Tistrella bauzanensis: one gene and its partner. Each later gene encodes a partner of the first gene's protein in a complex. Links are inferred from orthologs where the notes say so. Each region holds a gene or a part of one and is shown on either strand. Other genes may lie near its edges. The genes, in order: IEW15_RS01900 and IEW15_RS10390.

Region 1 (3,124 bases):
CTCAGGCACGCCATGCGACACCACGGTCCGCGCCAGAACACCGGCGCGCAGAATGCCCATCCGCTCCTCGCCATCACTGGGCCCGCCGCCAAGGCCGATGCTGAACACCACCTCGCGGACCTCGGTCCCGCGTGTCACCAGCAGATCGGACACCCGGTCGAGCAGGCCGGTCACCTGCGGCAGCACCCGGGGTTCCCCTTCATAGAACACGTCGGCCATCGGCACGCGCACCTGAAGCACGTTGCCGTTGTCGAAAGACTGCACCCGCGCATGGGGGATCGCCGCCTGAAGCAGTTCGAACAGGGCATTCTGGAACGCTTCGGAAATGCTGCCCGGACCATACAGGATGGCCAGCGATTCAATCCGGCCTTCCGACTGGGTTTCCGTCGCGAAGGTGGATTGAAGGCTGTCGACGGTTGCCTTCACCCGATGGTCGCTGACATGGGAAATCACGTTCAGCATGATGAAGAACGACAACAGAATGAGGTAAAGCCCCAGATAAAGGGCGACGTTCGTGTCCGCATGCTTGCGCACCGGATGACGTCCCTCGTCCTGCATGGTGGCGCTCCCTCAGGCTGCGGTGGACAGATCCGGGCCGGCTGGCGGCCAGATGGCCGCGCGCCGGCATGTCCGGACAGTCTCAGTCGAAACAGGGCTCAGTCGAACAGGGCGTCGATATCCTCCTGGCGGATCGCATCGTCGTTCGAGGCCGGCCCCTCAAGGGTCTGGTCGTCATCGACGCGGGCCACGACATCCTTCCAGCTCTTGTGAGTCGGATCGTCGGACGCCTTGCCCGATGCCTGATCGACATCGCCGAAGATCGAGATCATCGCGTCGATCTTGACCTCGATATACTTCAAGGTCTTGACCACCTTGCCGATCCGCTGACCGGTGACGTCCTGGAAGTTGCACGCCTCGTAGATCCGGGTCACCTGATCGCGCATGCGGTCCGGCGCCTCGCCATGCAGGCCGTCGAGCGACGCTTCAATGGTCTCGACCGCGTCGAGGATGTTGCTGGTCGCGACCTCGGTGGCACCGATGATCGCGTCCAGCTCGTCGGTCGCCGACGGAATATGATCGGTGCGGATCTCGTGCGGGCTGAGTTCGGCAATCTCGGCCTTCGCGCGCTGGATATAAGTAGCAAGCTCGTTGAGCTCGCCATAGAGCTGCAATTCCTGGACGGTGATATCACCGTCCATAGTGCCAAGCAGCGCCTCGACCACCTCAGTCACCTCGGACAGGCGGACGTTGTCGCCCCGCTCGGCGCGCAACAGGTCGATACGCTGTTGCAGATCGGCACGCAGATTGCCTTTGACGTTCATCGCACGATGCTCCCGATGAGCCCGCGAAGGGCCGGCGGCGCCGGGATGCCAGCGGGGCGGTTCAAGCCGCACCCGGCACGATCCGGAGAGGTTGATACAGAAAACCGCGACGTCAGAAGGGACCGAGCACGCTCGTCAGCTTCATCTTCAAAGTCTCGGCATTGAACGGCTTGACGATATAGTTGTTCACACCCGCCTCCTTCGCCGCCAGCACGTTCTCGGTCTTGCTTTCGGCGGTAATCATGATGAAGGGGGTATCCTTCAACTTTACGTCCTTGCGCACTTCCTTCAGAAGCTGAAGCCCGGTCATCGGCTCCATATTCCAGTCGGAAATCACCAGACCATACTTCTTCTCGCGCAGCTTGCGCAGCGCCATGCCACCATCCGTCGCCTCGTCAACATTGTTGAACTCAAGCTGCTTCAGCAGGTTACGGATGATCCGAAGCATCGTCTTGTAGTCGTCGACGATCAGGATCGGCATGTTGAGGTCGACACTCATAGGGGTCCCACTCCGTTGGTTCTTCAGTTGCCAGTTCCGGGATCGGCCGGGTTCGCGAGTGCCCCGTCCTCCGCTGCGCCTTCGGCACCGGGCGGCAGCTTGCGCCGCTCGGCGAGTTGAGTCGTCACCGCCCGTGCCCTGACCGGGTCCATCTGCGCCAGGATCGGGGCGGTCCGCCGTTCCTTCATGCGCTCGACCACCTGCATCAGCACCGGCATGTCGAGCCCCTGAAAGATCCGGGCGGCATCTTCAGGTTCCATCACTTCATAGATCTTCACGAGACGCTGATATTCAGCTTCCTCGGCCGCGCCCACTTTGCCCAGCAGGTTTTCGACCTCGGTCTGCATGCTGCGCAGTTGCGCGATCTTTTCGTCGATCCGCGTCTCCATCGCCGCCAGCAGACGTTCACGTTCATCGACCGAGGTCTCGCGGGTGTCAAGCTCCCGGCGACGCTCGGACAGGCGCTGCAGCACCGCCACCTCGCCGCGTGTCAGTTTGCTGATGTCGATCGGCTGGTCACGCTCATCCTGCGGCGGCATGTCCGGGGCCCGGAACTGGCCACGGTCCAACGGCCGGTCGACCGGTGGCTGGGCGGCACTGACCGCAGCCGGCTCGGCTCCCGCCGCCGCATCGGCCTCGGGCGTGCCCGGCTTGGCATCGGGCGGTGTCGGCGCCACGGCCTGTGCCTCGGCCGGCGCGCCACCGACGTCAATGGTCAACGCCGGATCCTGAGCGTCGAACATGTCGACCACCCGCACCGACAGCATCAGTGCCGCCACGAAGATCGTGGCCGGCAGCAGCCGCAGCCCAAGCGGACCGGTCCGGCGGTGGACCGTCGAGACGCTGACCAGGGGACGGGCGGCAGCCGCGGCCTGCCGCGCTTGGCCCTGTGCGGCCTGCGGCGCCGGCTGTGCGGCAGCCAGCCGCTTGCGGCCACGCCTGACGATCGAAAATCCGGAGGCCATCAGTCACCCCCTTTCAGCATACGCAGGATCGCGGCCGTGGTTTCGGCGCGGCTGCGTGGTGCCCGTCCCGCCGGTGCCTCGGCGGCCGGTGGATGACGTTCGGCCTTCAATGGCTGGTCGTCATCCTCGTCGTAATAATCGGCCGGCGCCGGCTGCTGGGCGCCGCGACCGCCGGATGCCGCACCGTCGGCGCCGTTCCGCCGGGCCGTCACCGGCGCCTGTGCCGGCATGGCCTGCTGCTGGCGCGCCACGGTCTCGGCCCGCGCGACACGAACGCTCGCTTCCAGTCGATCGGCCAGTTTGGTGCCATGATCGATCATGAACGCCAGGTCTTCACG
Region 2 (3,636 bases), on another replicon or contig:
GGCGGTATCGCCCTTTGCCTGGCCGCGGTTGCGAGCCAGGCGATGCCGCGGGGCGGTATGGTTGGCCTGGACTGGCAGACCGGCCCGACGGGCAGCACCCTGACGGTATCGGCCGACGGCGCCACGGTGCGGATGCCCGAGACGCTGGTTCAGTCGGTGGAAGGGCGTATGGATCCGAACCTGCTGGATGCGCGCACGGTGCTGCCGTTCGTGGTCGCCGAGATGACGGCGGCCTGCGGTGGCCGGTTGCGCATCGCCAGCGACTGGTCCGGCACGGATCTGAAGCGGTTCGCCGTGACGGCTGATCTTCCCGGTATCGGCTTTGGCAGCCAGCACGGCACCATGGCAGCCTTCGAACAGACCGGCAATGCCGGACGATAGGCCTGGAGCGGATGCTCCACGGGTCTGATGACATCGACTATTCACTTGGTGCACAAGCACCGGCACTTGGTGCGGAGGCGCACCGCACAATCACGGCAGCAGGGATGAGAACGCCATGGACGAGCTGCTCAGCGAGTTCCTGACCGAGACGATGGAGAGCCTGTCGACGCTCGACGTCGAACTGGTACGTCTGGAGCGCAATCCGGACGATCCGGAACTGCTGCAGAACATCTTCCGTCTGGTGCACACGATCAAGGGAACCTGCGGCTTCCTTGGTCTGCCGCGCCTTGAGAAGGTGGCCCATGCGGCCGAGAACGTGCTGGGCCGGGTCCGCGATCGCGAGCTTGAGGTCACGCCGACCATCGTGACCCTGATCCTCGAAAGCCTGGACCGGATCAAGGAGATCCTGGCCGAGCTGGAGCGCAGCCAGTCCGAGCCCGCGGGTAACGATGCCGGCCTGATCGAGCGGCTGAACATTGCGGCCGATGGTGGCGACGTTCAGCCGCCGAAGCGGGCCGCGGCTCCGGTCGGTGCCGATGGTACGCCCGATTTCGATGCCGTGCGCCAGATGATGGCGGCCGAGATGGCGGGCGACCCGCTGCCTGATGACGATGCCGACGACGGCGACGACGTCGCGGGCGTGCCGGTTGGCACGGCACAGCCGCAGGCGCTGGTCGCCGCCGGTGCCGGTGCGGTGGCCACCCAGTCGGCCGCAAACCAGTCCGCCAGCGGCCAGAAGGCCGATGGCGGCGATCACCATGATGCCGCAGCGCCGCGTGAAAGCCATCTGGCCGGCCAGAACATCCGGGTCAGCGTCGAACTGCTGGAACATCTGATGACCATGGTCAGCGAATTGGTGCTGACCCGTAACCAGCTGTTGCAGATGGTGCGCGGTCGTGGTGACAGCGAATTCACCGTGCCCCTGCAGCGGCTCAGCCATGTAACGTCGGAACTGCAGGAAGGGGTCATGAAGACCCGCATGCAGCCGATCGGCAATGCCTGGGCGAAGCTGCCGCGGGTCGTTCGCGACCTGGGGCAGGAACTGTCGAAGAAGCTGGACCTGAAGATGTACGGCTCGGAAACCGAGCTGGACCGTCAGGTGCTGGAGCTGATCAAGGATCCGCTGACCCATATGGTCCGCAATTCGGCGGATCACGGCCTGGAGCGGCCCGATGAGCGTCGCGCCGCCGGCAAGCCCGAAACCGGCACCATCACCCTGAACGCCTATCATGAAGGCGGTCATATCATCATTGAGATCGCCGATGACGGTCGCGGTATCGACCTGTCGAAGGTGCGTCAGAAGATCGTGAAGGTGGGGCTCGCCACCGAGAACGAACTCGACGGCATGACCGAGACCCAGATCGCCCAGTTCATTTTCCGGCCCGGTTTCTCGACCGCCGAGAAAGTGACCAGCGTGTCGGGTCGGGGCGTCGGCATGGACGTGGTCCGCACCAATATCGAGAAGATCGGCGGCACGATCGAACTCAGGACGGTCAGCGGCAAGGGCTCGACCTTCGTCATCAAGATCCCGCTGACCCTGGCGATCGTGGCGGCGCTGATCGTCGAGGCCGCCGGCGACCGCTTCGCGCTGCCCCAGATCAGCGTGGTCGAGCTGGTCCGCGCCTCCAACACCTCGGAACATCGGATCGAGCGGCTGAACAGCCGGCCGGTGCTGCGCCTGCGCGATCATCTTCTGCCGCTGGTCAGCCTTGGCCATGCGCTGGCGCTGATCGACGACGAGGAACCGGGCGTCGAGACCGATGACGACGGCCTGTTCGTGATCGTCTGCAAGGTCGGAACTTTCTCGTTCGGCATCATCGTCGACCAGGTCTTCGACACCGAGGAAATCGTGGTCAAGCCGGTGGCGCCGATCCTGCGCGACATCACCATGTTCTCGGGCAACACCATCCTGGGCGATGGCAGCGTGGTCATGATTCTGGACCCGAACGGGCTCGCGACCTCGGTCGGCCAGATCCAGACCGGCGGTGACCGCCGGGCCGAGGCCGCGGCCGAAGCCGCGGAGGCCAACATGGAAGACAAGCTGTCCCTGCTGGTGTTCCGTGCCGGCGGCGAGGATCCGAAAGCGGTGCCGCTGTCGCTGGTGGCGCGTCTGGAAGAGATCGATCTTGCGACCATCGAGCGGTCGGATGGTCGGCCGGTGGTGCAGTATCGCGGCCAGATCATGCCGCTGGTGCTGGTCAACGAGACCATGCAACTGGCCCGCGAAGGCCGCCAGCCGGTGGTGGTGTTCACCGAACGCAACCGCACGATGGGCCTGGTGGTCGACGAAATCGTCGATATCGTGGAAGACAGCTTCAATGTCGAACTGCGCAGCCGCCGCGATGGCCTGATCGGCACCGCGGTGATCGCCGGGCGGACCACGGATATCATCGATGTCGGCTATTATCTGCTGAAGGCGACCGGCGACTGGTACCAGGCCGACAAGCCGAAGCTCGGCAAGGCCGCGCATCGCCGGGTTCTGCTGGTCGACGACAGCGCCTTCTTCCGCAGCCTGATCGCGCCTGTTCTGAGGGTGTCGGGCTATGAGGTCGCGGGCGTGGAAAGTGCCGAGGCCGCGATGAAACTGCGCGACCAGGGCGTGGAGTTCGATATCATCGTCAGCGATATCGAAATGCCGGGCATGGACGGTTTCGCCTTCGCCCGGGCCATTCGCGAGGACGGTCCCTGGACCCAGGTTCCGATGATCGCGCTGTCCTCGCATACGGCGCCTGAAGATTTCGATCGTGGCCGCGATAGCGGATACGACGATTATGTGGCCAAATTCGACCGGGAAGGCCTGATCGCGGCCATCGGTCAGGTGATGAACATGGCGAAGGGGAGCGTGGCATGAGTGGGGATATCGTCCGCTATGCCGGCGGCGGCAACGCCCTGGTCCGGTCCGGTGACGACGCACTTGCCGGTGCTCAGCGGCAGTTCGTGACGGTGGTGATCGACCGGCAGACCTTCGGCATCCCGGTGCTGGTGGTGCAGGATATCCTGGGGCCGCAGAAGATCACCCGGGTGCCGCTGGCGCCGGCCGAGGTGGCGGGCGCGCTGAACCTGCGTGGCAGGATCGTGACCGCGATCAATGTCCGCCGCAGACTGGGTCTGGCACAGCGTCCGGCCGAATTGAAGGGCATGAATGTCGTTGTCGAGCATGACGGCGAGCTGTACAGCCTGATGGTCGATGGCGTGGGCGAGGTGCTCAGCCTCGATGATGCCCGCTTCGAACGGAATCCCGCCAACCTTGCTCAG

What was found.
Region 2: the proteins of IEW15_RS01900 (region 1) and IEW15_RS10390 are in contact, whole or in part, in a solved structure (PDB 1A0O), measured with the Escherichia coli proteins. The link is inferred for Tistrella bauzanensis from one-to-one orthologs.

The regions. Positions count from the first base shown.
Region 1 is NZ_BMDZ01000002.1:165,930-169,053, forward strand. Bases 129-2,934 are described here. They hold IEW15_RS01900 (response regulator), read right to left. Parts: upstream 1,822-2,934; coding sequence 1,435-1,821; downstream 129-1,434. Other genes in these bases: IEW15_RS01890 (hypothetical protein), read right to left, coding at 129-558; IEW15_RS01895 (chemotaxis protein CheZ), read right to left, coding at 657-1,322; IEW15_RS01905 (MotE family protein), read right to left, coding at 1,845-2,786; IEW15_RS01910 (DUF6468 domain-containing protein), read right to left, coding at 2,786-2,934. Also shown: more of IEW15_RS01890, read right to left, coding at 1-128; more of IEW15_RS01910, read right to left, coding at 2,935-3,124. UniProt on the Escherichia coli protein: Involved in the transmission of sensory signals from the chemoreceptors to the flagellar motors.
Region 2 is NZ_BMDZ01000020.1:59,581-63,216, reverse strand. Bases 115-3,432 are described here. They hold IEW15_RS10390 (hybrid sensor histidine kinase/response regulator), read left to right. Parts: upstream 115-496; coding sequence 497-3,232; downstream 3,233-3,432. Other genes in these bases: IEW15_RS10385 (chemotaxis protein CheW), read left to right, coding at 3,229-3,432; IEW15_RS10395 (histidine phosphotransferase family protein), read left to right, coding at 115-381. Also shown: more of IEW15_RS10395, read left to right, coding at 1-114; more of IEW15_RS10385, read left to right, coding at 3,433-3,636. UniProt on the Escherichia coli protein: Involved in the transmission of sensory signals from the chemoreceptors to the flagellar motors. CheA is autophosphorylated; it can transfer its phosphate group to either CheB or CheY.